2 regions of the Anoxybacillus andreesenii genome follow, and region 2 is predicted to be linked to the other one. Evidence: riboswitches for the same ligand, from Rfam matches in the RefSeq annotation. Region 2 holds a riboswitch; the other holds the start of a gene.
What was found. A riboswitch is a leader RNA that binds a small molecule or an ion and turns the genes downstream of it on or off. The one in region 2 is predicted to bind thiamine pyrophosphate.
Positions count from the first base shown of each region.

Region 1 (15,372 bases), on a different contig from region 2:
CGGTGTAACAATGTTTGCAATTCCTTGACCGACAAGCTCTCGGTTACTGTGATGCTTGCTATTTGTCATCCCGTCCGCAACAACAGCAGAGAGCAATGATTCAATGGCACCCAAAATGGCGATGACAAAAGCAGGTCGAAGAAGCTGGATCACCCTTTCATAGGTGATTTCTGGAAAATGAAAGCTAGGCAATGTTTTCGGAATTTCTCCATATGTAGACCCAATCGTAGCAATCTGTGTTGGATAAAATATACCAGCGATAATGGTAGAAAGAACGAGACCAATTAATGGCCCTGGAACTTTCGGAAGAATCCTTGGAGTGAGGATCATTGTAACAAGGCAAATACAAGCTGTTAAAATGCTGTATCCGTTCATCGTACCGATATGCTTTGCAATTTCCTTGATATTATCGATAAAAAATTCATGACTTTTCACATTTTGTAGACCTAGAAAATTGGCGATTTGTCCGACGAAAATGATGACTGCAATCCCAGAGGTAAACCCAATCGTAACCGGCCTCGGGATAAATTTAATGAGAGAGCCAAGCTTAAAGACGCCCATTAGGAATAGAATAATCCCCGCTAAAAAACCAGCAATTAGTAAATTTTCATACCCATAGGTGACAACGATACCAAACAAAATCGGAATAAATGCTCCCGTTGGTCCACCAATTTGGTACCTCGATCCCCCTAATAAAGAAATAAGAATTCCCGCAATAATCGTTGTGTAGATACCGTATTCTGGTTTTACACCTGAGGCAATCGCAAATGCCATCCCAAGAGGTATCGCAATAACACCAACGACCAGCCCGGAAAGCAAATCCCGTTGAAAGCTTTGAAGACTGTACCCTTTATACCTTCCTGTGAAAAACCATTTCTGTTGCATAATCAACCCTTCTTTTATAATAATAATTTGCATATTCGTATATTTGATTATTTGAATATACTATTATATGAATCTACACATTTATAAGGGAAATGTCAATTGCATTCTTTAGATATGAATGACGGTATCTTCTTTCCTTGACAATAATTGTCACGAAATGACAACTCTTCTAAATAACTGAAGAAAATCCGACAACAAAAATGCGGGAAATGTCAAGTCCTGCGCTTTCCCGAGAAATATTTTTTAATTCTGATTTCCCGTCGGGCTTTGTCTCTCAGGCCTAACATTAGAATTCCTGACCAAGCATTTTAGTTTGTTTCTGTTTAAAACAGAAGTATCATATAATGGAAGAGAATAATGCGAAAAAGGGTGATTTGATGAAGGCAGTAGTTCATGCAGAACAACTAGGAATAGATGGACTTACATATAGGGATATTGAGGAAACCCAGCCTCAAGCTGGTGAAGTGAGAGTTCGGCTAAAAGGAGCAGGACTTAATCATCGGGATTTGTTTGTGCTAACAAGACATAAGGAAACAGACCCACCACTCATTATTGGCTCTGATGGAGTGGGAATTGTTGATGCAGTGGGTGAAGGTGTAACAAATGTTAAGGTAGGAGATGAAGTCATCATCAACCCAGGACTTGGCTGGAGAGAGAAAACCGAGGCCCCGCCAGCAGGGTTTGAAATCGTTGGTCTCCCATTTCACGGAACCTTCGCGGAAAAAATCGTCATTCCGGCTGAAAATGCGGTGCCAAAGCCAAAGTTTCTCACCTGGGAAGAAGCAAGTGTCCTTTCCCTTGCAGCTCTTACAGGGTATCGCGCTTTGTTCACAAGGGGAAAGGTCGAGAAGGGGATGAAGGTTCTTATCCCAGGAATCGGTAGTGGAGTCGCAACCTTCCTTCTCCAGTTTGCAAAAGCTGCTGGAGCTACCGTCTATGTCACCTCTCGTTCTGAGGAAAAATGTAAAAAAGCACTCGAGATGGGGGCTGATAAGGCTTTCAACAGCAACGAAGATTGGACAAAAGCTCTCGGTGGAGAGAAAATGGATCTCATTATTGAGTCTGTTGGCGCAGCTACCTTTAATAAATCTCTTGATCAGCTTCGCTTAGGTGGTACGATGGTAACTTTCGGTGCGTCGGCTGGCGATGTCGTTGAATTGGATTTAAGAAGATTTTTCTACGGCCAATTTAATCTCCTTGGAACGACGATGGGGAGCGGAGAAGAATACAGGGAAATGCTTGCGTTCATCGAGAAGCATGAAATTAGACCTGTTCTTGATCAAACCTATCAGCTAAGCGAGTTTAAGGAAGCATTTGAGAGAATGGAAAAGGCAGAACAGTTAGGAAAAATTGGTTTTGTAATCGAGTAAAATGGAGCAAGGGGGGGCCTTGCTTTTATTTTTTATTTAATTTATGGAAAATTCGCATCATTCCGTTTAAGATGAATAATAAGACCTTACTTGAAAGGATTTGTCTAAATGGTGCTCTCATTAAAAAATGTTTCTCTTATTCGAAACGGAGCTGTGATTCTGGATGATATTAGCTGGGAGGTGGAAAAGGGAGAGCATTGGGTCCTGTTTGGATTAAATGGAGCTGGAAAGACAGCGCTCTTAAATCTATTGAATGGCTACCAATATCCATCAAAGGGGTCCGTGCAGGTACTGGGGAAGGAATTTGGCAAGGTAGATATCCGAGAACATATCCGTCGAAAAATAGGACTGGTCTCTTCATCCTTACAGGAACGGTTTTATCAGACGGATAGTGCTTATGAGATTGTTTTAAGCGGTGCGTTCACATCCATCGGTCTCTACGAATCACCTAATGATCAAATGCGCGAGAAGGCCATCTCACTCATGAGGGATCTCGGTTGCTTAGAATATGCCGATCGGGAGTACGAGACCCTTTCTCAAGGGGAAAGACAGCGTATTCTCATCGCGCGGGCTCTTATGAATAATCCTGAAATTCTTATTTTGGACGAACCTACGAATGGACTTGATTTTATCGCAAGGGAAAAGCTGTTAGAGACAGTGGAGAACATTTGCCAATCGAAAAACGGACCGAACCTTATCTATGTGACCCATCATGTGGAAGAAATATTGCCGGTTTTTAGCAAAACCCTTTTACTTAGAAAAGGAAAGGTATTTGCCGCGGGAAAAACAGAGGAAATGATATCAGAACAAGTACTGTTCGAATTTTTTGGGATGGATGTTGAGGTGCTTTGGAGTAACGGCCGACCCTTGCTTTCCAAAAAAAATAAGGCTATCTATGGATGATAGCCTTATTTTCGTGCTTGACTCTTTTTCAAAATGAAAAGGTAAAGCAAAATCGAGGTAGAAACAGACAACGCAGAAAATAGATAAATGCTGCTATACCCGAGCACATGGGCAATTTGCCCAAAAAACATGGCACCGACACCTACTCCTAAATCAAAGAAGGAGAAGAAGGTGGCATTCGCCATTCCTCTACGGTGTGGTGCTGCCTCTTTGACAGACCATGCTTGAAGGGCAGGCTGCACCGTACCAAAGCCTAAGCCATATAGCAAACCAGCAAGGTATAGAACGCCGCTGTTTGGTAGCCAAGAGAGCAGCAGCATCGCGATGATAATTAGAATCGTACCTGGAATGAAGACGGCTTGGTGACCCTTTTTGTCATAGAGTTGACCAGCAAAGGTCCTAGAAATTAATAATGCAAAGGCGTAAAGAAGAAAATACCATTCGATGCCCGAAATATGTTCTTGAGCGGCATAGATCGGCAGGAAGGATGCGATTCCTCCAAAGGTCACCGTGATGAAAAATAGTAATAAAGATGGAGGGATGGCTGTTTTTTCGAAAACATCCCATTTCTTTTGCGGTACGGCAACAGGTTCTACCTTTTTGTAGCGAATAAATGAAGAGAATATAAGTGCCATTAAACCGAGTACGGCGCAAATGAGAAATAGTTGAGTAAAGGATATTCTGCCCGCTAAAGCAAGACCCAAGGTTGGACCGATGGCGAGCGCGATATTTCCAGAGAGGCCATAGTAGCCCATCCCTTCTCCTCTTCGGTGGGCAGGAATAAGGTCAGTAGCTATTGTTCCCGAAGCAGTTGTCGAAAAGCCCCAACCTACTCCTTGAATCATCCTCATCATAAATAAAAACAATAAGCTATGTAAGAGCCCATAGGATCCAACGGAAAGAACAAAAATACCCAATCCGGTCGCATAAACGAACCGTCGTCCCCTTATCTCAAGTGCTCTTCCTGCCATTGGTCGAATCAGAAGGGCCGAGAATGTGAATATCCCAACAACAACTCCAATTAATTGATCATTTCCTCCCAATTCCTCGACAAAAAGGGGAATGGTAGGCAAGGTCATTTGAAATCCAAGGAAAATAAAAAAATTGGACATGACAATTAAAGTGAAATCTCTCGTCCAAATTTTGTCTTGTTGGAGCTGGTTCTGTGATTGCCCCTTTGCGATTGATTGACTCATGAGTACTCCTTTCCCTTGGGAAGATAGAACAACAACCCAAATTATTTAGAAATGCTAAATATTAGTTTACATGATTTTAGGCAAAAATACATTTATTAAGATTTAGTTCTCTTGTGTTATAAAAACACCTCTAGAGCTATTTTCCACCCTAAAAGGACAAATGTATACACAGGGGAGAAAAAACTCTTGATTCTTTTTAGGTTTCGAGTGATAATAAGAACTAAATTTTAACAAAACAGGGGATGTCCGTGATGAAGGTAGTGAAGTTCGGTGGCTCTTCCTTAGCGACTGGAGCTCAGCTTGAAAAAGTATTAAACATTGTGATGGCAGATTCAAATCGAAAAGTCGTTGTTGTTTCTGCACCAGGCAAGAGATATGGACAGGATATTAAAGTAACGGATTTGTTAATCGAGTGCGCAGAAAAGGCCTTACGCAATGAGGATTATGGCGAACCATTGGCTTGTGTGCTCGAGCGGTATGAGAGTATTGCCAAGGAGCTAGAACTTCCAAATGATATTATCGAAGAGATTAATGATAATTTCAGGGAATTATTGAATGGAGATAAAACCAGTCGCAATCGCTATTTGGATGCGGTGAAAGCAAGCGGAGAGGATAACAATGCAAAGCTTGTTGCGAAATTTTTTCAAAGCAGGGGTATTGACGCCCATTATGTAAATCCAAAGGATGCTGGCCTTTTTGTTACAGACGAATCTGGAAATGCACAGGTGCTGCCGGAATCCTATGAGAATTTATTTTCTTTACGTGATCGAGCTGGAATCATCATTTTCCCGGGATTTTTTGGCTTTACAAAGGAAGGCGAAGTTGTCACCTTTTCACGAAGTGGCTCCGATATAACTGGTTCCATATTAGCCAATGGTGTGAAGGCTGATTTGTATGAGAACTTTACTGATGTGGATGCTGTTTATTCGGTGAATCCTACGATTGTACCGAATCCAAAGGAAATTACTGTTCTTACTTATCGGGAAATGCGGGAGCTATCCTATGCAGGCTTTTCCGTTTTTCATGACGAAGCTCTTATTCCTGCCTTTCGTGCTGGAATTCCCGTCAATGTGAAAAATACGAACAATCCTTCGGCGCCTGGAACAAGGATTGTAAATAAAAGGGAAAATATCAATGGTCCAGTGGTTGGAATTGCAAGTGATAAAGGCTTTTGCAGCATTTATGTAAGCAAGTACTTAATGAATAGAGAGATTGGCTTTGGGCGCAGGCTTTTAATGATTCTAGAGGATTATGGGTTGTCCTATGAGCATACGCCCTCTGGAATCGATGATATTACGGTCATATTAAGGCAAAATCAGATGGACCAATATACAGAAGAGGATATTATCAACCGGATTAAGTCGGAGCTAGCGGCGGATGAGGTAAAAGTGGAGCATGACCTGGCCCTTCTTATGATCGTCGGTGAAGGAATGCGACATAACGTTGGAACGACGGCCAGAGCGGCCAAGGCACTTGCTAATGCTGGCGTAAATATTGAAATGATTAATCAGGGGTCCTCAGAGGTAAGCATGATGTTTGGGGTTAAGGAAGCGAATGAAAGACGAGCGGTTCAGGCCATTTACGAGGAATTTTTCGTAGCTGTACCTGTGTGACCAGGGGAAAACAACACGCCAAAAAGTCAGGCGTGTTGTTTTTTCGTGTTTGTTGGGGCTAAACAAGCCGCCTCCGCTTTTCTTATGGCCATAGCTATGTAACGTTACAACATAAGTTTTAGCTAGAAATACTTCTTTCGATTGCACTGTCCCAATCAGGGAAATAATGTAGCGCACTTCTCATGAGCTGTGGATGCGTTCTTTTCACATGTTTCTTACTTAAGCTAGATCCACTCGTATTCAAACGCCTAATTTCCTCAAGCACTTCAGCAGAACTCATTGTAACATCCATTCCATGACCTCCTTTCCTCTAGCATCACCTATATGATCACCTGTAGAAAAATATTTATACATATTTCTGTATTTTTAGTAAAATTTTCTTCATAATGGGAATAGAGAAATTTACAAAAAGTGAGGATCTAGAAATTGACAGAGAAACTATATTACAAGAATGTTTATCAAAAGAAGTTTACAGCCAAAGGATTGTGTCAAAAGCAGGATGAAAATGGAAATCGGTATGTTGTTTTAGATAAAACAGCGTTTTACCCTACTGGTGGTGGACAGCCATTTGATAAAGGGTCACTAAATGGAATTCAGGTCACTAACGTTGAGGAAATAGATGGAGAAATTCGACATTATGTCACGACAGAGCTTAAGCAAATCGATGAAATTGAAGGAGTTGTCGATTGGGAACGCCGTTTCGATCATATGCAGCAGCATTCCGGGCAACACATATTAACAGCAGCATTTGTTGAACTCTTTGGGGTTCAAACAGTGAGCTTTCACTTGGGAAAGGAAATTTCAACGATCGATCTCAACACGGAGAATTTGACAACCGATATGATCTCTCAAGTGGAGAAACGGGCAAACGAGATTATTTTGGAAAATCGAGGGATTGAAACGAAATGGGTAACAATGGAGGAAGCACTCCAATACAATTTGCGAAAAGAACTATCTGTTTCAGAGGATATCCGCCTCGTTATTATTCCTGAATTTGACTATAATGGCTGCGGCGGAACTCATCCAAGCTCCACTGGTCAAGTAGGCTCTATCAAAATTCTCGCTTGGGAGCGTCAAAAGAAACAGGTTCGCCTTCAATTCGTCTGTGGGAATAGGGTTCTCAAGCAGTTAGAACAAAAGCATTCGATTGTGCTTAAGCTTTGTCAGATGTTAAGTGCTCCTGAGCAGGAAATGGAAAGTGCCGTTCAAAAGCTTTTGGAAGTGAATAAAACCCTCGGCAAAACAGTGGATGAGCTTAAAGAAGAAATGCTGCGATACGAAGCAGAAACCTTATGGACATCGCTGGAAGAATGGAATGGGACACCTGTAATCAAGAAAGTGTTTAAGGATCGAACAATAAAAGAGCTTCAACAGCTAGCAAAAATCATCACCCTTCAGCATCGGGGAATTAATCTCTTTTTGGTTGCGGAGAATGAGGACAAGCTCCAATTCGTTTGTGCTCGTGATGCCGATGCCTCCGTTAACATGAAGGAAATGGTGCAACAAATCCTCCCACTTATTCATGGTAAAGGAGGAGGAAGTGAACGTTCCGCACAAGGTGGGGGAGAAGCGGTCATAACTGGGGAGGAATTATTAGCTAAAATCGAAAGTATCATTCGTGAAACTATGATCCAATAGATTTTTTCGTGGTCACATAAGGGTTATGTGACCACAAATATTTGTCTACTTTTCTTCATAAAACTCAATAGCATCAACATTTTTCAACCACAGCTTTGCATTGGAGCCATCCGCATCGGAGAACCAAACATTGCGATTGCTGTCTGTAATGGAGGTGCCACGAAACCAGATCAGTTTGTTCATGCTTCTTATAAATTGGGGATCATAATCTCCGTAGCCGCTTGGAGGCTCTATAATTTTCGTTTGATGGTCCTTGTTTAGGTGAACAGAATAAAGAGATGGAAGGGGATGCTCTGAAAATTCATTGGACCAGTCCTTTGCCTCGACCCTAGAGGTTACGATCGAGCTGTTGCTAACCCAAGTAAAATTAAGCTCGGCGTAATTCGATGGGGTTAAGGAGGCGACTGGAAACTCCTTGTATTTCAAATCCTTGCCTCTGAAACCAAACACAATCCTTCCTCCACCAGCAATATAGGCCAAAATATCCTTCGAAGGTGCCCATTTCGGTTCGCCCACGCCGAGTATCATTTCGTCCAAGGTCTCGAAACGTTCTCCATCGCTAGAAATAGCACAAAGCATATTGCTATCCATGGCTAATGAAGCTGTTGGCGAAACGATAAACGAAATCCATTTCTTGCTGGGTGAAAAAAGAAAGGAATCTACATTAATTGACATAACATTTTTATTATCGACTCGCAGATCCTTTGGTACGACAAAAAACTCCTTTACATTGGCAAAGAGATTAATTTCATCCCAATTTTTCGCGAGTTTTTTCTCATAAAGAACAGGGTTCGTCCATCCATCTGGATTGAGATTTGCTCGTGAGGACATGAGGAAGCCACTCCCGTCTGGAAGCCAGGTGAAGCCATAGACACCTAAGGCAACATTTCGGAATTCTTTAAGGTTCGAGATATTAAGAACTCCATTATCTTGAAAAGCGACAACCGCTTTATTAGGGGCCCATTGAGGCTCGTAACCGTCATAAAAGATCCGCTTCTTTTCAGAGGTTTCTAAATGATACACCCATATTTCATTTTGTATTTTATTTGGCTCAAACTGGGAAGGGGCTTGCATTTGATAAAGAATCCATTTTCCGTCATGGGACCACTGGATCCCATGGACATTTCTAGACTTTGTAATTTGTGTCTCCTGATTATCCAACAATAGCCACAGGTTCCCATCCCGTATGAATGCCGCCTTCGTCCGATTCCTTGCAGAAACGTCTATTCCATTAGAAAAGGATACAACAAGGACAAAAATTAGTAGGCTTACAACACTTTTCCTCATCATCCACCTCTTAAAGTTATTCTTGTCACTATGTATAGTATTTTCCTCATCTCTTCGAGTTATGAAAGGAAAGAACCCTTGTTTTCAAAATCTTTTAAAATAACCACTACACAAATAGGGATTAATGAGCTATACTAGATGGGACAATTAAAGAAGCGGAAACCACAAGGGGAGCTTTAGGCTGAGAGTGAACGTTTGTTCTGACCCTTCGAACCTGTTAGATAATTCTAGCGCAGGGATTGTGGAATGACGGGTGAATCCTATCCGTCTTTTATACAAGTTCTCCCTTGGGGTTTTTTCGTTTTGGAAAAGGGGAGATTTTTTATGAAAAAAATGAGATTGGTTGCTATGATTGAAGCTTCATTTTTTGCTGCTTTTGCACTTATTTTGGATCTTCTGCCTTCAATTAAGCTAGGTCCTTGGATTTCCATCTCAGTGGCAATGGTACCCATGTTTATCTTGGCTTTCCGTTGGGGGGTTAAGATAACCTTCGTTGCTGGCTTTATTTGGGGCCTGCTTCAGGTGGCGGTGGGAGATGCCTATATTTTAACACCTATTCAATTTTTGATTGAATATTTCATCGCCTTTGCCTTTATAGGATTTGCAGGGCTTTTCTTTGAAAAGATTCAGTCTCATTTACAAAAAGGAGACACCAAGCTGGAGCTGGTTTGGGCAGTGGTAGCTATTTTCGTTGGAAGTGCTGCAAGATACTTTTGGCACTTTCTTGCAGGGATCATTTTTTGGGGTAAGTCTGCACCAGAGGGCATGTCGCCGGCAATCTATTCACTCATAATCAATGGTGGAAGCATGCTTGGCTCAGCGATTCTATGCTCTATTGTAACAGTAGCTCTGTTAGCAACAGCACCAAGATTGATACAAAGAAACGGGATTAAACTCCACTCAGAAAAAAATGCGTCTTAATATCAATTGCAGAAAAACCTCTTTCAATAGTTGTTGGAAGAGGTTTTTTTGGTTTCTCTATTGTAAAATCCCTGGGACATTCCTTGGTTCATTATTGATGGAATCAGATGAATATACAAATACAACGACCTTGCCGTTAAAGGCTCTAGCGCGAATTAATATAGGCTGATTATATTCATTTTTGAATGTGAAGTCTGGCCCATACCAGCTCACCGTGGCATCCCGCCCGGGCGGTACGTAAGGTACCTTTCTACTATGGGAGTATCTCTCCAAAATGGTCATCCCTGAGCGATCGACGGCGTTAAAGAGGGTGGAGGAAACCTGGCAAATTCCACCGCCAACCCCTTCGGTGAATTCTCCTTTGACAATTTCAGGAGCTTTCATATAGCCTCTTTCTTGGGTACGCTTACCGACCACTTCATTAAAGGAAAATACCTCCCCTGGAAACAAGACACGATTATTAATGGCTGCTGTTGCTAAGGCAATATTATGAGAGCGTGATTTGTGGCTGGCATTAAAGTAAGTAATATATTGGCCAATTCTGTTGGTCCGTATATGTGAGAGAAGCTCGCTATCGATCTTAGGATAAATGATGTTCTTCGGAACCTCGACAGTAGCAGGACCATTTTCATAAAAATAGCGAGAAAACTTCTCCTTAAGAATTGGTTTGTTAAGCATGTAGCCCACTTTCTCGGGAATGATTCTCCCCGCAGGATCGATGGTCGCATCTACTGGAGCTTTTTTGACTTGTATATCCACTTGAGTAGTGAATTCCTCAAGCCTTTCCATATTCAAAAGTTTCACTCCTGGAACCCCTAAAATAAAGTCCTCGCGATTCACGACGGATAGTGTTTCATTATTTTCAAAGAGGGTAAAAGGTTGAAGCATTTGGTTTTGAATGACTAATAATAGCAGCCCTAATATCCACGACAATTTCATGTTGCCTCCCCAATAGCAGATGTCCGTCTTTATTTTTCGATAATCACCCAAAAATATTCGTGTACAAAAACAAATCGTAGGGGACTATGGTACAAAATATACAGGAATAGGAATGTTTACATTTAGTGTAAAAATAATCCTTCCTAAATTCGTCACACTTTCTTACGTTTAACTCGTGGTAATATTATTAATGCAGATCAATTACTCTTACTATATATTGTGAAAAAGTTTACATGCAAATCATTCGTTTGTATGTACAAATCAAAAGGAAAGGAGCCCCAAAATGAAAAGGAAATGGGCTATATTAGCGGCTATTTTCACTATTTTCACTGTGTTAACAGGTTGCGAACCATTAATGGTACTCGACCCAAAAGGACCACAGGCTGAACGACAAGCACATGACATTCTGTTGTCTATCGGCATTATGTCGTTCATTGTTGTTGTTGTATTTGTTATTTTAATTTTTGTGTTAGTAAAATACCGTGCTTCGAATTTACCAGAGGATTATGAACCACCTCATATGGAAGGAAATAAATGGGTTGAAGCAATATGTGTTGGAATTCCAATTCTTATTGTTGCTTATTTTTCCTATGTTTCCGTTCAAAGTAACTATATCGTAGAGGCCACGCCTCAAGGCTATGAGGATCAGGAACCATTGGTGGTCTACGCCTCTTCTTCTGATTGGAAATGGCATTTTAGTTATCCTGAAGAAAATATTGAGACGGTTAACTATTTATATATCCCAACCGATCGACCACTTGAATTTAGACTGTATTCGAATGGTCCAATTACGAGCTTCTGGATTCCACAGTTAGGTGGTCAGAAATATGCGATGGCCGACATGATCACGACCTTGCATTTAGCGGCAGATGAGCCTGGTGAATATATGGGACGAAACGCCAACTTCAGTGGGAAAGGCTTTGCGGAGAATACGTTCAACGTAACGGCCATGTCACAGGCAGACTTTGACGATTGGGTAAAAGAAGTTAAGGAAACAGCAAAACCACTCACAGAAGAAAAATATAATGAACTATTGAAACCTGGTCATCTTGGCCAAATGACATTTACTGGAACACATTTATCGTTTGCTCCGGCTCCTGAACATGATCACGGTTCATCCAGCTCAATGGAGCACGAAGGACATTCTGATCATATGACAACAAATGAGGAACATGGAGAGAATAATACTCATGAAGAATGATTTTTTTAGAGAATGCTAGTTTTCTAAAAAAGGATACTTCCTGAAAGGAGAACATGACGGATGGAATTTTTTGAACGATTTGCCATTCCTAATCCTAGCCCAGCGATTTATGCATCAATGGTTGCTATCGGTCTAACTTTGATCGGGATCATTGTTGGCTTAACATATTTCAAAAAATGGGGCTATTTATGGCGTGAATGGCTTACTACCGTTGATCATAAACGAATCGGTTTGATGTATTTAATTTCTGCCTTATTGATGTTATTCCGTGGTGGTGCCGATGCCATCATGATGCGTGCTCAGCTGGCAGTACCTGACAATAAGCTTTTGGATGCCCAGCATTATAATGAGATTTTCACCACCCATGGTGTGGTAATGATCATGTTCATGGCGATGCCATTTATTTTTGCGTTCATGAACTATGTCGTTCCATTACAAATCGGGGCACGGGATGTTGCGTTCCCACGTCTGAATGCGATTAGCTTCTGGCTATTCTTTATGGGAGCAATGCTATTCAATATTTCCTTCGTCATTGGTGGTTCACCTGATGCCGGCTGGACTTCTTATTTTCCGCTAGCGGGGAATGATTTCAGTGAATCAGTGGGGACGAATTATTATATGATTGCCCTGCAAATCTCGGGGATTGGCTCGTTGATGACGGGGATCAATATGATTACGACGATTCTCAAAATGAGAGCACCTGGCATGACACTCATGAAAATGCCAATGTTCACATGGGCTACATTAGTAGCAAACTTAATCGTTGTAACCGTCTTTCCAGTATTGACAGTTGCTTTAGCAATGGGAACGATGGATCGATTATTTGGTACCCATTTCTTTGCTAGTACAAATGGTGGTATGGATATGCTTTGGGCGAACCTCTTCTGGGTTTGGGGACATCCTGAGGTGTACATCTTAATCTTGCCTGCCTTTGGTATCTATAGTGAAATTATTTCTACCTTCTCGGGTAAAAATTTATACGGCTATAAATCAATGGTTGCATCAATGGTGATGATTTCCGTGCTTTCCTGTTTAGTTTGGGCGCACCATTTCTTTACCATGGGTCAAGGAGCAGCATCGAACAGCTTCTTCTCCATCACGACGATGGCGATTTCTGTTCCAACCGGAGTGAAAATTTTCAACTGGCTGTTCACGATGTGGAAGGGGAAAATTCGCTTTACTGTACCAATGCTATACTCGATTGGCTTTATTCCACTATTCACAATTGGTGGGGTAACTGGGGTTATGCTTGCAATGTCAGCAGCCGACTATCAATATCATAATACGATGTTCCTAGTCGCTCATTTCCACAATACGATTATTCCTGGTGTTGTGTTTGCGATGCTCGCTGGTCTCACTTATTACTGGCCAAAAATGTTCGGTTTCATGCTCAATGAGCGAATTGGAAAATGGACGTTCTGGCTTCTATCTATCGGCTTTGTGCTCGCATTCTTCCCAATGTATATCACTGGATTAGACGGTCAAGCACGTCGCATGTACACATATTCAGAAGCAACAGGCTATGGAGCATTTAATATGGTTTCCTTCGTCGGTGCTGGAATTATGGCGCTCGCTTTTGTATTAATCGTGTACAACGTCTACTACAGTATTCGTTATTCACCAAGAAACATCGGTTCAGACCCATGGGATGCACGTACATTAGAATGGGCTACAAATACACCGGTTCCAGAATACAACTTTGCTGTGACACCACAGGTTGAGTCCATTGAACCATTCTGGGATGCGAAGAAAAAGGGCCATGTGCTATTTCCTGATAAGGTTAAAAAAATTCACATGCCTAATAATAGTGGTCTTCCATTTATCATGTGCTCGATCTTTTTTGTTTGGGGCTTCTCCTTTGTCTTTGCGATCTGGCCACTGTTGATTATTGCAACGATTGGTATCTTCGCTTGCATGGCATATCGCTCATTTGAAAAGGATCATGGACATTATGTTTCAGTGGAAGAAATTAAAGAAACTGAAGGAAAAATAGGGGGTGCAAACCTATGAAACTAGATCATTCGCAGCCTCTTGAATATAGTACGAATCAAAATAGTGTGAATATCTTTGGCTTTTGGATTTTCCTTGGAGCCGAGATCATGCTGTTTGCTACCTTGTTTACCGTATACTTTACGTTAAGCAATCGAACAGGTCATGGACCTACTGGGACGGATATTTTTGAAATAACTCCTGTCTTAATTGAAACGATTTTACTGTTAACAAGTAGCTTTGTCATTGGTCTTGCAATCCATGCGATGAGACTCGGCAATAAAAAGGCGATGCTGACCTTTTTTGCCATCACCTTGCTATTAGGATTAGGTTTCCTAGGCTTTGAAATTGATGAGTTTGTTCATTATGTTCATATCGGAGCAGGAATACAGACCAGTGCGTTTACGGCGAGTCTATTAACAACCTTAGGTACCCACGGAGCCCACGTTACCTTCGGCTTATTCTGGGGCTTAGCAATCATCCTGCAGGTGAAGAAACGTGGATTAACACCTGAAACGGCCAATAAATCATTCATTTTCTCCTTGTATTGGCACTTCTTAGATGTCGTCTGGATCTTTATTTTCAGCTTCATCTATTTGAAAGGAATGATGTAAGATGAAGGAACTATTCCCAGCTAAACAAATCATGGGCTTTGTTTTTTCACTGATTCTAACGGCTGTTGCGCTTGCGGTATATTTCCTCGACCTGTCCTTTTCGGCAGGGCTGACAATCCTTATTGTAACAGCTTTTGTCCAGGCGCTTCTACAGCTCATTGTGTTTATGCATGCTGGTGAAACGAAGGATAAATGGTCGATTTATGGAAATGTTTATTTCATGGTTTTTATCGCTTTAGTCACGATCTTCGGAACTTTATTTCTGTTCCTTTGGGATATGTAATAAGCGTACTGAAAGGGGAGCATCCACAAGGATGCTCCTTATTTGTTTTGTTCGGGAAGGCTTCTTATCCCTCTCTGGGTCTTGAATAGCATTTCCTCTGTTGCCACAAAAAAGGCACCGATGAGAAAGATAAATACCGCCGCGACAATCGTTCCAATTCCAATGGGTGTTAAAATACTGTAATCGCTTCCAAAGAAACCGATGGAAAAAATAATAAGACCAATGGATAGCAGGGTAAGGCCAATATACTGTGTGATTGATAGGATGCTGGTTCTTTTATTCATGTTTGGTTCATCCTCCTTCTTTGGCTCTTATATAAATTATTCATTTTGTTCACAAAATTGTCAATATTAAAAGTGGATTTTTTATTGACATGATATATTAAGATAATAAAAAGCACCGCCCAAGGTTAGAGCTTGTCCAACCTTGAGCGGTGCTTTTTGGTTTTGATTTTTATTTTGCAAATACATGGTTTCCAATTTTCTTTGTAACGGTCTTAGAACGTAACCAAGTGTTTGATGTTTTCTTAGGAT
Region 1 is NZ_JAUSTU010000014.1:30,128-45,499, forward strand. Features, by position in the region: gene J2S07_RS14565 (SulP family inorganic anion transporter) at 1-885, opposite strand, end outside; gene J2S07_RS14570 (zinc-binding dehydrogenase) at 1,263-2,255, shown strand; gene J2S07_RS14575 (ABC transporter ATP-binding protein) at 2,364-3,158, shown strand; gene J2S07_RS14580 (MFS transporter) at 3,164-4,354, opposite strand; gene J2S07_RS14585 (aspartate kinase) at 4,606-5,967, shown strand; gene J2S07_RS14590 (hypothetical protein) at 6,086-6,259, opposite strand; gene J2S07_RS14595 (alanyl-tRNA editing protein) at 6,394-7,605, shown strand; gene J2S07_RS14600 (hypothetical protein) at 7,651-8,892, opposite strand; TPP riboswitch at 9,050-9,149, shown strand; gene thiT (energy-coupled thiamine transporter ThiT) at 9,217-9,813, shown strand; gene J2S07_RS14610 (VanW family protein) at 9,871-10,752, opposite strand; gene qoxA (cytochrome aa3 quinol oxidase subunit II) at 11,036-11,953, shown strand; gene qoxB (cytochrome aa3 quinol oxidase subunit I) at 12,014-13,963, shown strand; gene qoxC (cytochrome aa3 quinol oxidase subunit III) at 13,960-14,556, shown strand; gene qoxD (cytochrome aa3 quinol oxidase subunit IV) at 14,558-14,839, shown strand; gene J2S07_RS14635 (hypothetical protein) at 14,878-15,123, opposite strand; gene J2S07_RS14640 (cell wall hydrolase) at 15,293-15,372, opposite strand, start outside.
Region 1: another riboswitch for thiamine pyrophosphate. It lies ahead of thiT (energy-coupled thiamine transporter ThiT); the one in region 2 lies ahead of tenA (thiaminase II).

Region 2 (15,372 bases):
ACTTGTCAAGTGGAATAACTTGATTGCGCGGCAGGATATGACGAATGCTAAGACCGTGGAGGAGTACAAGAAGAAACGTTTTCGCTATCAATCTACTCCTTATACGATTGAGATTGAAAGAATGCTTGTTGTCCTGGAGAAAAAAGTGGGAGATACATTTCAAGGTTCACTGGAGCGCTCCCAGTTTGACCGTCTTTTACAATCACTTATCGTCTTACAACAGGAAACTGAGGGCAACCTCTCGAAAGATGCAGAGGAATATATGCGCATGTGGGAGGATGTTTTTCGTTATTTTCAAACGATTCGAACAAGTACCGCTGATTATATCGCTTATATTAATAGTGAACAAACCGATCAACGGATGCAAACGGAAGCGTTTCTCGTTTACAAGAATCAATTTACGACCTATTTAAGAGATTTTATCGTTTCCTTACAGAAGACATCCCTGCAGATTAGTGAACGCTTACAGGAGCTTTCCTCTACACGCTTGGAACCTTTTTTTCAAAAATTAGTGGAGCATCGAAACTCGATTCCGAGGCTTGAAGATGTAAGCTCTTCAGCAGATGAATGGAAGACGGAGTATCGGGAATTCTGGGATTCTCTAAGGCATTGGTTCTTAGGGAGTAGCTCGCAGCAAAGTGAATTAGAGATGCTGCAATGGCAAACAAATGAAATGATTCGACGTATGACTCGATATGTCCAGCGAATTGGAGAGAGACAGCAGCATTTCCGTAGCCGAAAAAATGATTATCTGCATTTAGCCAAATGGTTTGCGGATGCTGCTTCAATAGATGAAGCTCATAAGCTATCATCTGTCGTCTTTGGTGCTATGACCATTCAGCACCTTCAGCTAGAGGAGGGAACAACAGATAATCTACATTCAGATACATGGGATGAAGAACCGATTGCTATCATGTTAAAGCCTAGAACGAATCGGTACCGGGAAAAAACAAAGCCAGGGGCTATGAAGTCTAACGAGGAAAAGAAGCGGCTGCAGCGGGAACAATATTTGCAAGAGCGAAGACAAGAGCGCGAACTCATCGACCAATATATGAACGACCAAAAAATTCAGCTGTCACAAATACGAAAAGTAGAACCTTTTGTTCGTAAGGTTCTTCTCGGATGGATTGGTAAATCAATGGCGAGCAAGGATCATAAAGTTAAGACGGACTACGGACTGATTGTAAAAGTAACTATCGATAGGGAGAACATGATTTTACTGGAATCCGATGACGGAATTTTGAAGATGCCAGATGCGTTGTTTGAATTCGAGGAGCAAGGGAGTGGAAAAGGGTGAAGCAAGAACAAGTTCTCGATTTTGATGAAAAAGCGATTCAAGGCATGGACCTTTTATTTCATCACTACTGGATCCTACGTTCTGAACATGCCGACTGGTATCAGCTTATTCGCGAAAGGGAGAAGGTGCTGCGTCGCTATTTGGATGAGAAATTTGGGTTGAGGCTAATTGTCCATCAGCATTTTATTAAACTCGAGAAAATCCCCGTCGAACCAGAACGGTGGATGGGAATTCAAGCCTTTCAGGAACAAATGGACTATGCGATTTTTTGCTGTGCCCTCTCTTTTCTTGAAGGAAAATCTGTTGATGAACAATTCCTCCTGTCTGACCTTTGTCAGGAAATTCAAGCTGATTACCCAGGCGAATTTGAGCTCGATTGGACCCTTTATATTCATCGAAAATCTCTCATTCGTGCTATCAAAATATTAATGGAATTCCAATTAATCAGACAAATTGATGGGGATATTAATCGTTTTGATCAGAACGAAGAGCAGGAGGTCCTTTATGAAGCAACCCTTTATAGCCGCTATTTCATGAGATCATACCCGGATGACTTTCTTGGCTACACTCACTGGGATGAGCTCTTAAGCGAGGACTGGAAGCTTAATCAGGAGGATGAACGAAGAAAGCGCGTGTATCGTAAGCTCTTTTTCTCGCCTGGTCTCCACCGAATCGACCAGCAGGACCCCGACTTTTTGTATATTCGGAACTTCCGTAATCGCTTAACAGAGGATATCGAAAATCACAGTGATTATAAGCTCCATGTCTACAAGAATACCGCTTTCTTATCGGTTTCAGAGGGAAGACAATACCAGAATCTCTTTCCTGACACGAAAGCATCGACGGATATTATTCTTCAGCTTTCGAACTATCTTCATACTCATCTAGATTCCTTTGCACCAAAGGAGAATGGGGAAATTCTTTTGACGGAAGGGGAAATGGAGCGTATCGTTGAGGAATTACGCAAGCATTTTGGCAGAGGCTGGTCTAAGTATTTCCGTGAAAAAACAAATCAGGCAGTTCGAGTGGAGTTATTGGAAGCATTGAAGGATTGGATGATGGCGGAAGAGGACGAAGAAACCTCACTAATAAGAATCAAACCGTTATTAGGGGTGTTAGTGGGTACATTTCCTGCTGATTTTGAAGGAGGAGAAGAATAATGATAACAAATAGGTGGGTAATGAACCGAGCAGGATTATTAAACTTTTGGTATTACGATGAAGAAATCTTTCACTTCAAGGAAGGAAAGCTCTTATTACGGGGCTCGAATGGTTCGGGGAAGTCGGTTACGATGCAGAGCTTCTTGCCCGTCCTATTAGATGGGAAAAAATCACCTGATCGCCTTGATCCATTCGGTTCCAAAGCAAGAAGGATGGAGGATTACCTTCTTGGTGAAAAAGAAGTGGTGAACCGTGACGAGAGGACAGGCTATTTGTTCATGGAATACAAAAAACAGGGAAGCGGGCAGTATATCACAACGGGAATCGGTATGCAGGCAAAGCGAAACAAGGGGATAAAATCCTGGTATTTCATTCTTACGGACAACCGCCGAATCGGCCATGATTTTTCTCTTGCACAAGAGCATGGCGGTGAAAAGATCCCGTTGTCTGCGAAAGAATTGGAGAACCGCGTGGGTCATGGGGGGTTTGTTGTCCATTCACAGCGAGAATATATGGAGCTAGTGAATAAATATGTCTTTGGATTTCAATCGATTGATGCTTATGAGGATCTTATTAAGCTCTTGATTCAGCTTAGGAGCCCAAAGCTTTCCAAGGATTTCAAGCCAACGGTGATCTATGAAATTCTTGAATCTGCCCTGCCGCCATTAACGGATGATGAGCTGCGCCATCTATCAGATACGATTGAAAGCATGGATCAAACTGCTCAGCAATTGGAGCAATTAGAACGGGAAAATGAATCCATTGGGCGGCTTGTCTCAACTTATGACAGCTATAACAAATACATTTTAGCGGAACGGGCCCAGCAATGGAAAGGAGCCGACCAAAAAACGCATACTGCTAGGAAAAAAGTTGAAGAACTAACGGACCAGAACGCCCGATTAGAGCAGGAAATGTCGAAGTTGAGGACTGATTTGCAAAAGTTTGAACAACAGAAGTTTGTAGCTGAGGAAGAAAAGACCTCCCTCCAAAAACATGAGGTTTGGTCATTGGAGGACAATAAAGCAAAGAAAGAAGGCGAGGTTGAAGCCATTCTCAAAGAAATAGCTCATCTTCAGCAAAAGTGGGATGAACGGAATAGAAAGCTTCATCAGAAATGGAAAGAAAAAGAAAACACCGAGCAGGAGCAATTACTAAATGAACGTAAGCTTAATAATCTTCAGGAGGATCTGTCTCTAGATGCAGATGAGGCCGCCTTTTATCAGCATGATGTCAATATCGAGGACTATGAACGGAACGCTTCCGAAGCCTTTGATTTCACGATTTGGTTGAAGGAAGCGGAGGATCATCGGATTCTTTTAGCTAGCTTAGAGAAATTGGCTGAGGAGGCAGTACGGCTTGAAGAGGAGCATCTCCGGTTGCAAAGGGAATCATCGGAGAAGAAGAAAGTACTCGATGAGCATTTAAAGGAGCAGGATCATCTACAGGAATGGTTTGAATCTGAGCAGCAAAAGCTTGAAAGCAGTGTATTTCTATGGATCGAGGAGCATCCAAAATTTTTCTACTCAAACGAGCTTCGCCAGGAAATTGCGAGAAGCTTACAAGGGCTATACGAGATCAATCGTTATGATGAGGTAGTTGAGAAGCTTTATTCAGGAATCCATTCTTATACAGCCGAGGTAAAAAAGGATGAAGCAATTACTATCGAAAAAAGAAAACACAAGCTTGAAGAAATTAGTGCAGCAGAATTTGAGCTTAAGCGAATCAAATCACAGAAAATGCTGGAGCCTGATCGAGCAAGGGGAACGGAACAACATCGTGAAAAACTCGCAGCAGAAGGACAAGCTTTTCTCCCATTTTATGCTGCAGTTGAATTTCAGGATCATGTAACAGAGGAGCAACGTGAGCGGATTGAATCAGCTCTGAAGAAAACAGGTATTCTTGACAGCTTGCTCACGGAGCGACCAATGAGTCCAGAACAGGATGCTTTCATTGTCCCTAAACCACAGTTGCTTGGGCATACGCTAGCTGACTACTTAATGCCAGACCTTGATGAGGGGAGCCCTATTTCGAACAAACTTGTTGATGAAGTGCTGCGCTCCATTCCTCTTGAAAAAGATGGGAGTGGGTTCGCAATTGATGTAGATGGTTCTTATACTATTGGTTGCTTAGTCGGACATGCTCCTTCTGAAAGTACATCCAAATTCATTGGCCGCACGGCGCGGAAACGCCATCAACGCGAGCAAATTCAACTATGGTCAGAAAAACTTCACCAGCTTCAAAATGAGCTAACGGTTCTTGAAAGAGAACTAGAAGGTCTTCATGCGGAGCTGCAACTCATTGAGCAATGGAAAAAAGAGATTCCTCATGATCGGGAACTTCAAGAGCTGCACGAACAGATATTGGCAAAAAAACAAGAAATTAAGCGAGAGCAGGAGCTCCTTCAGAACATTGATGGGCAGTGGAAACGAGTGCATGAAAATTTATCACTGGTTAAAAAGAGGCTTCGAGATCAAGGGATTCATCTCAATATTTCCTTAAATCTGGATGAAATCAGGACAGCACTAAAGGCTGCTGGAAGCTATATTCGTGGTTTGCAGGAGTTTAAGAATGTATCAATTGAGATTTCATATATTGCCAAGCATTTGCAATCACTTCGAACTCAAATTGAAGAAATCAAGGAAGAACTCGATTCGATTAAGGGAGAACAAAATCATAAGGACCATCAGCTTTCCAAGCTAAAAGCCCTCATTCTGTCCATTGAACAACAGCTACAGCTAAAAGGGATTGATGAAGTCAGAAAGCGAATCCGGGAAGTTCAACATTTATGGAATGAAGCTGATGAAACCATCCGTCATATTCATCAAACCCTTCCAAAAAAAGAATCAGAGCAAGAGCGCTGCATCGAAAAGCTGGAAGACGCCAGAAAGGAAGAAACCTTCTGGAAAAACATGTCGATGGAATGGGAAAGGATGGTTAACCAAGAAATTGAGCGAGGGTTCTTGAAACTTGATTCAGTGGATATGGGAGCCATCCTGACAAAGCTTGAGCCAGTTTTGACAAAGTATGATCGCCCGAAACTACTCGAGCAGCTCACCAAGACATTTTTCAATGAGCAGCCTCATTTGACAGAGTATCGGATGTTTGAATACACAGAGGATGTCGAGATCCCTCAATGGTTCAGTGAAGATTATGGAGATCATTATGAACCGTTTAAGCATGAATATCGTCAGCTGGTTACGAGACGCCTCATTCAAATGGAATATCGCGGCCAAAGAGTTAGTCCTTATTATGTATCCTCATCGTTACAAAAAGAGGTGGAAGAGCAAAAAGGTTGGCTTGATGAACAGGACCGTCAGCTCTATGAGGACATTATCGTCAATTCGGTGGGTGTCATGCTTCGTAATCGTATCAAAAGAGCTCAGGACTGGGTGAAAGAAATGGACCGAATTATGGCTGCACGTGATAATTCGTCTGGCTTAGTTTTCTCTATTGCCTGGAAGCCGCTAACAGCAGAATCTGAGCAAGAAATGGATACCCGTGATCTAGTTGCGCTTCTTCAGAGAAATAGTAAGTTTTTGAATGAAGAGGACTTAAACCGCATTACGATGCATTTCCAGTCACGGATTGCAAAAGCAAAGGAATTGATTCAGCTTCGCAATGAAGGTTCTACCCTCCACCAAGTATTAAAGGAAGTGCTTGACTATCGCAAGTGGTTTACCTTCGTATTATCCTATAGCCGGGTAAATGAACCAAAGAGAGAATTAACAAATAATGCCTTTTTCAAATTTAGTGGTGGAGAAAAGGCGATGGCAATGTACATCCCGCTCTTTACTGCTGCTTACTCTCGCTACAAGGAGGCGGGAGAGATGGCGCCGTATATTATTTCATTAGATGAAGCATTTGCTGGTGTCGATGAGAATAATATTCGCGATATGTTTGAGGTTGTCGAACAGCTTGGCTTTAATTATATTATGAATTCTCAAGCCTTATGGGGAGATTATGACACCATCTCTAGTCTTTCCATTTGTGAATTAGTTCGTCCAAAGAATGCGGACTACGTGACGGTCATACGTTATGAGTGGGATGGAAAACAGAGATCATTGGTTTTTGATAATAAGATACTGGTGGAGGAACTGGTAACAAATGAATAAGCGTATCGATATTTTTAAGGAAGAACCTGGATTTTTGAAGTTATTTTCCTTATTTAAGGAGAAATATCGTTCACTGGGAAGAGTAGGGGGAAACGTACCCATTAATTCCTTCCAACAGAAGGAATTAGAATCTATCGCTGGCTTTCTAGGTATTCCTACTGATGAGCTTATAAAAAAAGGAAGTATCGGTTTAGCGGCGTTTGAGAAGGAACTTAGATCTACAGGATTTGCTGATTACGATCTTCTAAAGCTAATGGAGGAATTATTACAAGAGTCCATTTTGACGAAAAAAGAAGAAATAGAGCGAGAACAAGCCGAGGAAAAACAATTTATAGATGATTTAAAGGTACTTGTGCCTGATTTTTTCTGGATTGATTGGATTGTAGCGAAATCTCCTGATACAAGGTGGATTTGGTCCCTCTATAAACAAGATAAAGAAGGGTTAGTTGAGAAATTAGTTCATGTATGTACAGCATTTTCAAAGCTTCCGGAGCAGGGAAAATACGAACGCCTCCCTGTCTTCGCACAAAGAATAACGGGTAACCCCCATTATTTTGATCCTAATGAGACGGCGGGCAAAATGCTTCTACATTGTTTATATGTTGATCAGAGGAACAAAGGGAACGACCAGGCTATGATGCCAAAATCGGTAGAAGAATTAAATGATTTACTTGCAGAATATGGAATTATGCGTGATGATTTATGGAATTTTGTCACCTGTCAAGGGCTTTTGGCCTCATCTACAGGTGGTGTTCATCCTGTTTGGCAAGCAGCGGTTGACACCCAGTCCGTATTGAATATGCCGCTCAAGGAGCTTGTTAAGGTGGACAAAGTTTGGCCAGCAAAGGGATCGCATGTTTGGATTATTGAGAATTCAAGCGTTTGTTCCACAGTCATGGATGCTGTACCCGCTGCTCCTATTATTTGTACACATGGACAGCTACGTGCAGCAAGCTGGCACTTACTCGATGAACTCGCTCAAACAGGGTGTACACTGCATTACTCTGGTGACCTCGATCCAGAAGGAATTCTCATTGCGGATAAGCTGAAGAAAAGGTATGGGAAGCAACTACACATTTGGAGAATGGATGTAGAAGCGTATGAGACAACAAAATCGAATGAGGATATTTCTAATCGGTTTTCGAAAATTGAACGGCTTAGTACAACTAGTGAGTGGAAGGAGCTGGTCAGTTTAATGAAAGCTAGCATGAAGGCAGGCTATCAAGAGGCGATAGTTGGAAGATTGATTGATGATATAAGAAATAATTCTTTGGAAACATAGGACCATATTCAATAACTGCAGAAGTGTCTGCCCGTATTTCATCAATCACTTAAATCCTTCGTTTGGAAATGCTACAATAAAGATCCTTGGCAGGGGCAACAAAAAGACAAGCTGGATTTCTCGTTAGGGAACTTGCTTGTCTTTTTACCATTTAATCGACAACCCTCAACAAAAACCTGCTATAATAAACGATAAATTGAAGGAGGTGGAAAATAAATTGGAAAAAGTACTTCAACTTATTTTGGACAAGCTAGACAGCCTAGAGAATTCCGTCCAGCAGCTAACGCAAGTAGTGGCAGCGACAAATGTAAAGATTTCTGAAACAAATGAACGGCTTGACAGACTTGAGGAAAAAGTAGATACCGTTGTTGAAGAGGTAAAAGGATTAAGGACAATATGACAACGAAACTTGATTTAGAGTATTACGATCAGATGATTTCTGAGCACTCCCGTCAAATCTACAAATTAAAAAACAACTAAACTGGCCCCATCGAGATAACTTTCCAAATTAACTTCAAGAAACATCAAAAAAAGGGGAGAGGGACACTCAGCCCCTTCATCCCCTTAGCTTATCCCGTAGCAGCCTCGCTGCTTCATGTGGCTCTTCCGCTTTCATAATCTCTGACACAACTGCTATACCAGCAATGTCATGGTTCCGAATGAATGATACATTTTCTAGATTTATTCCGCCAATAGCAACAACAGGGATTGAAACAGCTCGAGTAATTTTCTTCAACAGGCCATCTTCAAGTACCTTCGCATTTTTCTTTGATTTTGTCGGAAAAACGGCTCCGACACCAATATAGTCGGCACCACCCTTTTCTGCAGCTAATGCTTCCTCCACCGTACCACAGGAGACCCCAACCAGCATCGAGGAAGGGACTATTTTTTTCACCTCATGAAGCGGCAAATCCTGCTGGCCAATGTGGATACCATCTGCCCTCACTGCAAGGGCAATATCCACTCGGTCATTAATAAAGAGTGGTACTTGATATTTCTCAGTCAATGCCTTTAACTTAACTGCTTTCTCATAAAAAACTCTGCCTGAATTCTTTTTTTCTCGTAGCTGAACCGTGGTCACCCCGCCTTGAATTGCCTCTTCCACAATCGATAAAAGTTCTTCAACGGGTACAGATTCTTCTGTTACTAAATAAAGCTGGTAATCGATTTTCAAGATAAACGAACTCCTTCCTCCCAACGTTCACCATCCATTAGAAAAATTTCATCCATCAACTTCACCCGGTAGGTACCAATTCCATCGTTATCCTTCAGCTTCTTTTTGGCAAGTTCACCAGCGAGACTCATCACTGACATGCCCGCAATCGCTGCTTTAAACCAATCATCAGTGACAGCGGCAAAACAAGCAATTAATGATGCTGTGGTACAGCCTGTTCCAGTGATTTTGGTCAGCCACACATCACCGTTTCGGATGCAAACCGTATTTGTCCCATCAGAAACAACATCCTGTTCACCGCTGATAACGACAATCGCAGCAAGCTCCTTCGCTGCCTTCACAGCAAGTTCGGTTTTTGAAATGGCGACATCACCAGCATCCACACCCCGCGTTTGTGCTTTGCCGCCAATTAACGCATACACCTCAGAGGCGTTTCCTCTTACTATCGAGACGTTGACCTGTTCGATGAATTCTTTTGCCCGGTTGGTGCGGAAGGGGGTAGCTCCTACACCAACAGGATCAAATACAATGGGAATACCTCTATTCTTCGCAGCTTTCCCTGCAACTAACATAGCCTCATACATTTCGTCGTCAATCGTACCAAAATTAATCACAAGAGCGTTAGCGAGCTGCACCATATTTGCCACCTCCTGGATACTTGTGGCCATCACAGGAGAGCCACCGATGGCAAGTGTTACATTGGCGCAATCATTAATCGTCACCGTATTGGTCAAATGGTGGATAAGCGGTTCGGTTTTTCGTACTTTCGCAAATAAATTCTTAATGGAAGCAGTAAGCATCTTGATCGCCCTTTCTAATATCGAGAATTTTTCAAATTAGCCTTTTGATACAGTTCATAAAAATGGTTGGTTGGTCCATGGCCGTGCCCGAGTGATAGACTGTGCAGAATCGCTATCGTAATAAACTGTTTTGCTTGTTTCACAGCTTCAAGCATTGAAGCCCCCTTTGCTAGATTAGCAGCAATGGCAGAAGACAGGGTGCAGCCCGTGCCATGTGTATTTTTCGTGATAATGCGCTCGCCCTCGATCCAATGAAATTCTTCACCATCAAAAAATAAATCATGGGGCGGTCCATCAAAATGTCCCCCTTTAAGAAGTACGGTACGACAACCTAGCGTCTTTATCGTTATACATGCTTCCTTCATATCTTCTTGTGTTAATATCCTTTTGCCTGTAAGCACTTCTGCTTCTGGTATGTTTGGTGTGACAATCGATGCAATCGGAATGATTTGCTCCTTAAGGGCCTGAATCGCATCTTGCTCAAGCAGATGATGCCCACCTTTTGACACCATTACAGGATCAAGGACGACTAACTCTGGTGAATATTTCTTCAGCGCTTCAGCAACTGTACGAACAATATCAGCGGAGGAAAGCATCCCAATTTTGACAGCATCGACAGGAAGGTCATCAAAAACCGCTTCTATTTGATCCCGGATAATAGCAGGATCGATATTTTGGACAGAGCGAACCTCTTGTGTATTTTGCGCAGTAACAGCTGTGATGACTGACATGCCAAACACTCCGTTTGCGGCGAAGGCTTTTAAATCAGCTTGGATACCAGCGCCGCCTCCTGAATCAGAGCCTGCGATTGTTAGTGCTGTTTTCATAAAGCATCCCTCCAATAGCGTGATTGCGAGTCATTATTTTTAAGAGTCCGTATCCCATCAAGGCACCCGTGAAACTACTGATGGCAAAAGCTGGTACGAGGCCGAATAGGGTGGCCTCTTGTCCTAATAAGAGCACAGCAATCGGATAAGTGGTCATAGCCCCAACAATCCCCGTCCCAAAAACCTCGCCAACTGCAGCAAGAGATAATTTTTTCGTTTTTTGATAGAGGAGAGCGGCAAAAAGTGCGCCAATCATGCTTCCTGGAAAAGCAAATAGGCTTCCTGTTCCCATCATATTGCGCAGTAAGGACGACACAAATGCTTGTGCTACAGCGTACCCCGGTCCAAGCAGAACCGCAGATAAGACGTTGGCAAAATGCTGAATCGGAAAAATTTTCGCAAAGCCGACGGGAATATAGATCATGCTGCTCGTAATGGTGGTGACTGCGGCGATCAGTGCAGTCAGCGTTAATTTATGCGTCTTGTTCATTCAAAGCATCCTCTCTGATTAATTTCTAGTAGTTTGCTATGATCTAGAGCAGACCAAATCTTCTCGGTCTTTTAAAAAAGAATTTACTATTCTAAAATATTGATAAAAGCCTGAGCAGGGTCGACTTTTTCTTTCATTACATTCGTTTCAAACAACCAATCGGCAACGTCCTGCCAAACCTTCTCTTCTTGATAGCCAAATGGGAGAGACTTATCTTCCATTAATGGCAGCAGGATATCTAGGCTTTCCTGTTCTACCTTTTTATCTAATGGGAAGTTTCCATTTTCATGATCCAGCAATACCTTTAATCCACTTGCAGGATCCTGCTTAACATCTGCTTGTGCCTTTGATAGTGCCCTCCAGAATTTCTTAATTGACGACTCTTTTTTCTTAAGCGTTTCCTCACCAGTCACAAGAATAAGCTCGTAATTATCTGGAACTCCGAACTCGGTAAGAGGGAAGATGTCGACATTGTACCCTTCCTTATTTAAAAGGACGAGTTCGTGGTTAATATAAGCCCCGACGATCGCATCGACATTGTTAGTCGCAAGTGCTGGCATTAGATCCCAGCCGACATCGGTGAGTTTCACATTTTTTTCCTTACCTCCGTCTGCATTGACCATTGTTTTCACTACGGCCTCACTGACACTTGCAGATGGGTAGCCGACATTTTTTCCTTCTAAATCCTTCGGTGATTGAATGCCGAGCTCCTTTTTGTACATAATTCCGTCTAATGAATGCCGAACGAGTGCTGCAACCGAAACGACGGGGATTCCCTCAGAACGAGATAGCAGGAGCTGTGTTTGATAGCTTATCGCCAAGTCAACTTTTCCAGTGGCAGCAAGTTTTAAAGGATCATTAGTGTCGGCCGGCATTTCGATATTGACATCTAGACCTTCTTCAGCAAAATAACCCTTCTCCTGTGCCACATAAATCGCTGAATGGACAGCATTTGGATACCAATCTAGCATAATGCTCATCTTTTCTAGTTTGGTTTCGTTATCCTTTGAACAGCCACTTACGAAACCGACAATGAGCAACAGCAAAAACCATTTAAAACTTTTATTCATTTTCTTCAACTCCAGATTGATTTATTATTGAACTTCCGTTTTTCCAGCTTAGAACCTTTCTTTCTATCATGGTCGCAACACCAAAAAGGATTAGACCGATGATGGTCAATAGCACAATTGCGGCAAAGACCCCATCAGCATTCAGGTCACCCGACATGCGACGGCTATAAAATCCAAGACCTTCACTTGCGCCAAGCCATTCACCAATCGTTGCCCCCACAAGTGCATAGACCATTCCTATCTTCAGTCCAGAAAACAAGGAGGGAAGCGCCATTGGGATATGTAGCTTCATAAAGATTTGCTTGTTATTGGCCCCCATGGATCGCAGTAGTTCGATATAACCCTTATCACAAGCTCTTAAACCATCAAAGGAAGATACGACAATTGGGAAAAAAGACATCAGAATCGTCACTGCCACTTTGCTCCACAGAGAATACCCAAACCAAAGAACGAAAATAGGTGATAGGGCAATAATCGGAATCATCTGGGACATGAGGACGAAGGGATAGATCATTTTTTCAATCGTCTTTGAAAAGAACATTCCAACTGCAAGTGCAATTCCAGCAATGGCAGCAAGTGTAAAGCCAATAGTAAATTCGAGCATAGTTGCCCATAAATGATCAAATAGGAGGATCCTCCAGTTTTCCAAAATGTGCTCGATCACTTTTGATGGGGCAGGGATGATGAAGGCAGGGACGAGATTACTCTGTACGACCAACTGTAACATGACGAGCATCAACAACAAGAGTCCAATAAATAGGCGATAATGCTTGAGCCATTGCTTAAGGTTTTTCATCTGTCATCTTTTTCTCCAATTTGTGTCGAAGTTCGACAAGTTTTGATGTATACACGATATCGGAAGGGCGTGGTCTCGGAAGCCCAACTACGATTTCCTCCATCGGATGATCCGGCTTAAGCAAGAGGATGCGATCGGATAAATAACATGCCTCCTCTAGATCATGGGTGATAAAGAAAATTGTTTTTTTAGAATCACGCCATATCGATAGAAGCCATGTCTGCATTTCTTTTTTCGTAAATGAGTCAAGGGCACCAAATGGTTCGTCCAGAAGGAGCAAATCTTTGCCCGTTATCATCGCCCTCAAGAAAGACACCCGCTGTCTCATCCCGCCAGATAACTGGTTAGGATAAGCTTGTTCATATCCCGCCAATCCTGCACGCTCGAGCCATTTGCGCACTTCCTCTCTTGTGAGATGTGAATTCTTTTGGATTTCGACTGGGAGCATGATGTTCTCAAGGACCGTCCGCCACGGCAGCAAGAGATCCTGCTGTGGCATATAACCAACATCCCCAAGCGTTATTGATCGGTCGTTCAGCTTGATATCACCTGCGTCTTGATACAAGATACCTGTGATGAGCTTAAGGAGCGTACTTTTTCCTGAACCACTCTTACCAATGAGGGAGATGAATTCTCCCTTTTTCACTGTTACGTGAACTTCCGAAATAGTTGGTTTTTTGTGATTTGGGTACGTATAGGAAAGATTCTTTATGATTAGGGTCATATCGGCCAGTCCTGCTTATGATAATTCATGTCCCAGAATAAATACTCATATTTCGAAGTCATTTGAAAATGCTCTTCTAATCTAGCAAGCTCACGTTCCGGCTTTCCGTCAGCAAGCGCATCCATTAGTTCAATAAGCCATTTCGCCCCTTCGCCAAAAGTGTTCGAATCATACGTTTCAATCCACTTGGCATATGGATTAGTATCAAGTTGATGTCCATACTGCTTTCGCAAAAGCTTGCCTATTTCCCAATAATCCCATGCGCATGGAAGAAGACAGGAGACGACTTCAGCAAGGCTGCCATTTTGTGCGACATGGAGCATATATCTTGTGTAGGCGAGGTTGACAGGTGTAGGCCTTGTTGCCTCAAGCTCTGCACGGCTGATGCCGAATTCAGCCGCAAATTGACGGTGAAGCTCCATTTCGAAATTCAAGGTTTCATCAAGAATTTTTGCGAATTTTCCCATTGTCTCAAGATCGGTTGCCTTCATAACAGCAGCAGAGAAGAGCTTGGCATAGTCGATTAAATATACGTAATCCTGCTTCATGTAATAAATAAATTTCTCTCGCTCAAGCGTTCCCTTACCGATTCCCTGGACAAAAGGGTGCTGATGATTCTTCTCCCAAATGGACTGAACATTGTCATAAAGCCTTTCTGTGAATTTTTTCGTTTGAACTGTTTTCATTGTGAATTCCTCCTTGTTTTTTGGAAAATAAAACCGCCTTCCAAAAGTGGAAAGCGGTTTGCAAACACATGCATTCATGCAAACTACTTCCCTCCGCTAGTGCGAACTAGATCAGGTTCAAAGGGTACTTCTCAGCCAAATGGCGCCCCTAGTAGACAAATACTCTATTATTTTTTGAAAATCAAAACGAAAAGCCTCCACAGCAGAAGTGGAGGCTTTAGATTTTGTCATCATCTAACCATGGCCACTTCCCTCCGACAGTGCAAACTGTATCAGGTTCAAAGGGTCTAGAACATCTGTTCAATCTCAGTCTTCAAAAAGACTCCCCTAGTGTTCATATGAACTTGAAATCAATCATAGCATGGTTAATTATTCCTTTCAACCCTTTAGCGTTTAATTTTTGTATGCATGTAGTGAATGAGAACATAGCTAATGACGAGAACAAGGATGCTCACAGAAAATAGCAAGGTTTGCTGTGCATCTTCATGATCCACGACAATCAAACGAACCATCGCGGTAATCCCAATATACATAAAGTAGCGGAGCGGGAAGTGATAATCCTCTTGAAAATACTTCACAATCATGGCAATGAATTCAAAATATAGAAAGAAGACGAGAATTCCTTCTAATAGTTCAAAATAAGCGGTGGGGCTAGATTCAAAGAAAGCAAGTTGGGTTAGGTGAATCGTTTCTTTTACTAATAGTCCGCAGAGAATGAGCGCTAAAGAGACTAGAGCAATATTAAGCCCCCATTGTAAAATCCGGTCAATCGTTATCTTTATCTTCGGCTCCGATTTTCTTTTCTCCATACTTGTCGTCCTCCTCAAAGTTATCATAACGGAAGAAAGTGATCCAAACTAGAGGAGGTATGTTAATTATCCGTGAAAAATATTTCGATTCCATTCATGATGCATTCTAATAAAGGTGTAGTTCTTTTTTTAAAAAAAAATAAAG
Region 2 is NZ_JAUSTU010000028.1:14,076-29,447, forward strand. Features, by position in the region: gene J2S07_RS18705 (TIGR02677 family protein) at 1-1,297, shown strand, start outside; gene J2S07_RS18710 (TIGR02678 family protein) at 1,342-2,457, shown strand; gene J2S07_RS18715 (TIGR02680 family protein) at 2,457-6,569, shown strand; gene J2S07_RS18720 (TIGR02679 family protein) at 6,562-7,851, shown strand; gene J2S07_RS18725 (hypothetical protein) at 8,069-8,251, shown strand; gene thiE (thiamine phosphate synthase) at 8,408-9,025, opposite strand; gene thiM (hydroxyethylthiazole kinase) at 9,022-9,825, opposite strand; gene thiD (bifunctional hydroxymethylpyrimidine kinase/phosphomethylpyrimidine kinase) at 9,840-10,652, opposite strand; gene thiW (energy coupling factor transporter S component ThiW) at 10,621-11,142, opposite strand; gene J2S07_RS18750 (ABC transporter substrate-binding protein) at 11,229-12,212, opposite strand; gene J2S07_RS18755 (ABC transporter permease) at 12,205-13,008, opposite strand; gene J2S07_RS18760 (ABC transporter ATP-binding protein) at 12,995-13,732, opposite strand; gene tenA (thiaminase II) at 13,729-14,418, opposite strand; TPP riboswitch at 14,490-14,578, opposite strand; TPP riboswitch at 14,651-14,757, opposite strand; gene psiE (phosphate-starvation-inducible protein PsiE) at 14,805-15,227, opposite strand.